2 regions of the Salimicrobium jeotgali genome follow, and region 1 is predicted to be linked to the other one. Evidence: predicted binding sites of a transcription regulator. Region 1 holds the regulator's gene; the other holds the start of a gene.
What was found. The regulator Rex, encoded in region 1, represses fermentation and respiration genes when NADH is low (regulators of the CRP and FNR family bind a similar motif). The targets are predictions, from matches to a motif close to TTGTGAAATATTTCACAA.
Positions count from the first base shown of each region.

Region 2: a site for Rex is predicted at 1,232-1,249, ahead of AAV35_RS07825 (cytochrome ubiquinol oxidase subunit I). Genes of this name have one in related genera too.

Region 1 covers NZ_CP011361.2:2,346,576-2,349,051, reverse strand. The annotation lists gene AAV35_RS11720 (ABC-F family ATP-binding cassette domain-containing protein) at 1-747, opposite strand, end outside; gene AAV35_RS11715 (redox-sensing transcriptional repressor Rex) at 876-1,505, shown strand; gene AAV35_RS11710 (MDR family MFS transporter) at 1,635-2,476, shown strand, end outside.
Region 2 covers NZ_CP011361.2:1,554,153-1,556,628, forward strand. The annotation lists gene AAV35_RS07825 (cytochrome ubiquinol oxidase subunit I) at 1-1,171, opposite strand, end outside; gene AAV35_RS07830 (ABC transporter ATP-binding protein) at 1,450-2,476, opposite strand, start outside.

The DNA of each region.
Region 1 (2,476 bases):
GCTGTAGTTGCCGGTGTATTTCTTCACCCGCTGCAGGGCGACTTCGTATACAGTGTTTACGATTTTATCGAGAAAATAGCGGTCGTGGGAGACGATGACGACAGCACCCGGGTAGGAGGATAAATAGTTCTCGAGCCACGTGAGCGTGTCGATATCCAGGTGGTTCGTCGGCTCATCCAGAATGAGGACGTCCGGTTTCGTGAGCAGGTGTTTTCCGAGTGCCAGTCTCGTCTTCTGTCCGCCGCTCAGCGTAGTGATGGACTGGTCCCACATGGATTCGGGGAAACTGAGTCCCTGCAGTACGGCTTTCATGTCCGCTTCGTACCGGTACCCTCCGGCCATCTGGAATTCGTTCTGCCTGCGGTCGTATTCTTCGAGAAAGTCCTGGTATTCCTCCGGAGAAGCGAAATGATCGGGGTCCGCCATCTCACTTTCCATTTTTCTCAGTTTGTCTTCCATATTCTTCAGATGATCGAAAACGCGGGAGAACTCCTCCCAGATCGTTCCGTTCGACTCGAGTCCGCTATGCTGTTCCAGATAGCCGACGCTTGTCTCCTTGGACTGGAAAATGTTCCCCTCTTCATATCCCATCTCTCCGGCCATCACTTTAAGCAGGGTGGATTTCCCCGCTCCGTTTCTTCCGACGATGGCGATGCGGTCGTTTGTTTGTACTTCCAAATCGATATCGGATAAAATTAACTCAGCTCCAAAACGCTTCGTTAATTGATTCAGCTGCATTAGTATCATAATTTTTCACCTCGACTTATTCAGTGTATCTCATACAAAGCAGAAGGGGCAACAAAAGGTGCTAACTTTGTGAAATCTATCACGTTTTTTGATAAACTATAGAACAGGAGAAAGAAGGAGGAGGAGACATGGGTGATGAAATGAAGATCCCCCAGGCTACGGCGAAACGCCTGCCTTTATATTACCGGTTCATCAATAACTTATACTTACAGGGGAAACTGCGGGTCTCTTCAAAGGAACTGAGCGACGCGGTCAAAGTGGACTCTGCGACGATACGCCGGGATTTCTCTTATTTCGGAGCGCTCGGCAAGAAAGGTTACGGCTACAATGTGGAACATCTGCTGCAGTTTTTCAGAAGAACGCTCGACCAGGACGAGACGACCGAAGTCGCGCTGATCGGGGTAGGGAATCTCGGAACGGCGTTTCTGAACTACAACTTCATGAAAAACAACAACACGAAAATAGTGGTAGCTTTTGATGCGAACGACCGGCTCGTCGGCACGGAAATCGGCGGTGTGCCGGTCGCTCATATCGATGATCTGGAAGAAAAGATGGGAAACGTGTCGGTGGCCATTCTGACGGTCCCGTCCCAGGAAGCTCAGGGGATTACGGATCGGCTGGTGGAGCGGGGCGTGTCCGGGATTCTGAACTTTACACCGGCACGCATTTCCGTTCCTCCTACCGTACGCGTGCATCACATCGATTTGTCTGTCGAACTGCAGTCACTTGCTTATTTTCTGAAGCATTATCCGCTGTAACCAACTACTCTATTGAGAGGTCCGGGGCTTCCCCCGGGCTTTTTATTATCGTTTCCTGGAAGAGTTTCTTTTCGTGAAACGCAGGGTATAGTCAATAATAATTCGATATTCGAAAGGTCAGGATAAACTATGGCGAAAATACCTGAAAAATGGCTGGTCGTCGTCTCCGTATTATTCGGGACGTTCACCGTCATTTTGAACAATAGTATGTTAAATCCGGTTCTGCCGCGCTTCATCGAAATATTCGATACGACCGCCGTGGGAGCCGGGTGGATATTGACGATTTTCATGGTGTCGATGGGGATGACGATGCCGCTCACCGGCTATTTCGGAGATCGGTTCGGGAAGAAGAAAGTCTATCTCGTCGGTCTCACTCTGTTCCTCGTCGGTTCCACTTCCGGTTTCTTCAGCAGCTCCCTCGGCATGGTCATCGCTTCCCGGGCGATCCAGGGCTCTGCCGGGGGTCTTATGATGCCGATTGCGATGGCGCTTATATTCAACTCGTTCCCGAGAAACGAGCGGGGACTGGCCGTCGGAATTTACGGCGTTGCGGCCATGGTGGCGCCGGCGATCGGGCCGACCGTCGGCGGACTGCTCATCCAGGTGCTGGAGTGGCCGTGGCTGTTTGCGGTGAATATACCGTTCGGTCTCATCGGGCTCCTATTATCCGTGAAGTTTCTGGAACAGACCGAGAGCGACCCGGAGAAGCGGTTTGATCTCATCGGTTTTCTCCTCGTCACTTCCGCAATCGGGGGGATACTGTTCGCCCTCGGACGGGGACGTACACCGGAAATTCTTTTTGAACCGCTGAATCTGGGTATCATTATAACCGGTCTGGTACTGATTTTCGTGTTCGTCCGGTATGAAATACGTCAGGAACAGCCGCTTTTGAATCTGTCGGTGTTCAAAGTGCCGACGTACGCCATATCGATACTGATTACGTCGTCGGCTTCCATCGGTCTCTTCTCGGG
Region 2 (2,476 bases), 790 kb from region 1:
TCATAAACCCTCTCATAATCCAAGGATGTCTTCCGATTTCGGCGTACACCCAGCCAAATTCAATAGCAAGCATGGATAAAGGACCGATGGTAGTCAGCGCCCAGAGCATCAGCTTATTATGCGGGTTCCATTTCTTGACGTAGGTCATCAGTACATACAACCCGGACACCAGAAGTACAAACATTCCTATCGATACCATCAGGTCGAAGAAATAGTGAATAAACAACGGCGGTTCTTCGTCATCAGGAATTTTATCAAGTCCCGTCACTTCCGCATCGAAATTTCCGTAAGCCAGAAAGCTCAAGGCTTTCGGTAATCTTATCTCTCCGGTAATTTCATTATCATCATTCAGGGTCCCGAAAAGCACGAGGTCCGCACCTTCTTCAGTTTCAAAGTGCCACTCCCCTGCCGCGAGTTTCTCCGGCTGGTGTTCTGCCAGGAATTTTGCAGATAAATCTCCGGCCACAGCCGTGGAGATGGAGAAAACAAGTGTGGCTGTAACTGTCAGCTTCAGCGCGCGCTTCGCATATTCCTGATCCCGTTTCACGAGATACGTTACAGCAGCTATCGTCGCAAGAATCGCCGCAGAAGTCATGTAAGCTGAGGACACCATGTGAAAGACCTTCGTTGGAGTCGCAGGGTTGAACATTGCTGCCAACGGGTTAATCGCGTTGATTACTCCATCCTCCACATCGAACCCTGCAGGTGTATTCATAAAGGCGTTCACTGTCGTAATGAAGAATGCGGACAATGTTCCGCCAATTATAATGGGAATAGAGAGCCACCAGTGAGTCATAGGGTTCTTAAAGCGGTCCCACGTATAGAGATATGCCCCGAGGAAAATGGCTTCAAAGAAGAAAGCGAAAGTTTCCATAAACAGCGGCAGAGCAATCACCTTACCGGCCAGCTGCATAAAACTCGGCCACAGCAGAGAAAGCTGCAGACCTATAGCCGTACCGGTAACCACGCCTACTGCCACGATTATCGTGAAGCCCCTCGCCCATCTTTTCGCCATTAACGAATAATATTTATCTTTTTTCTTTATTCCGATGAGTTCGGCTATGGAGATCATGACCGGAACTCCTACGCCTACTGTAGCGAAAATAATGTGAAAAATCAGCGTCATAGCCGTAAGCATACGGCTCAGCATGACGGAATCCAATTCAATCATTTTATTTCCTCCTCTTATGATAACTGAGTACAGTTTAATCCTTATCAGGTTTTGACAAATTTGTGACTTATTTCACAATATCCTGTTACCAACTATAATACCTTACCCTGAGGAAACGTGTCTACTCATAGACCTGTGTCATTTAAGTGAAAAAGAACTTTGTTAACATTTAGTGACCGGAACTCTCCAGTAGAGTAAAAGCAGTAGCGGATAGCAGAGGGAAGGACTGCACTTTTTAAGTTTTACTTAGTCAAAAGACCTGCCGGAATAACGGCAGGTCAGATAGCATCAAGCATTTGAAACTGTGATTTTACCAGCTCATAATATTCCCCTTCTCTTTCCATCAGTTCCTCATGCGATCCGTGCTCCAGAACTTTTCCATTCTCCAGTACAAAGATTTTATCGGCTTCCCTGATAGTAGACAGGCGATGAGCTATCATAATAGCTGTACGATTCTTTAAAAGTCTGTTCAGTGCTTCCTGGATTTTCATTTCGGTTTCCGTGTCGATACTTGACGTAGCTTCATCAAGAATGAGAATACTCGGATCGGCAAGGAGAGCTCTGGCGAATGAAAGCAGCTGTCTCTCCCCGGCCGATAAAATATTGCCCCGCTCTTCTACTTCCGTCCTGTATCCGTTAGGCAGCCGATCAATGAACTCATCCGCTCCCACCACCCGGGCAGCCTCTTTCACTTCTTCATCACTTGCCTCCGGCCTTCCGAACCTGATATTTTCCATAATATCCCCCGAGAAAATGAAGGTGTCCTGAAGTACAACACTGATCCGGGAGCGGATGCTGTCGATTTTCGCATCACGCAGATCGATTCCGTCTATTCTCACTTCTCCTTCAGTAGGATCATAAAATCTGCTGATCAGATTCGCGATTGTGGACTTACCGGAACCGGTGTGTCCTACGAGAGCAACCGTCTCACCCTGTTTTATCTCAAGAGATAAGTCAGGAATGGCTATCCTCTCGGCATCATAGGCGAATTTTACGCGGTCAAACTCTATGTGACCATTCATGCTTTTCAACTCGATCGCATCTTCCTTTTCTTTTACGTTCGGCTGTTCATCCAGGAACTCGAATATCCTCTCTGACGCTGCCATTGCCATCAGCAACTGATTGTACATCTGACCGAGTCTTGATATAGGTTCCCAGAACATACCGAGATAGATAGAGAAGGTTACAAACGTACCTACCGTGACATCCCCCTCGAGAATTAAGTAAGCACCGTATGCGAGCAGTATAACCGTTCCGATGGCATTACTCATTTCAACGAATGGACGGAACATGGCACTCTTCCTC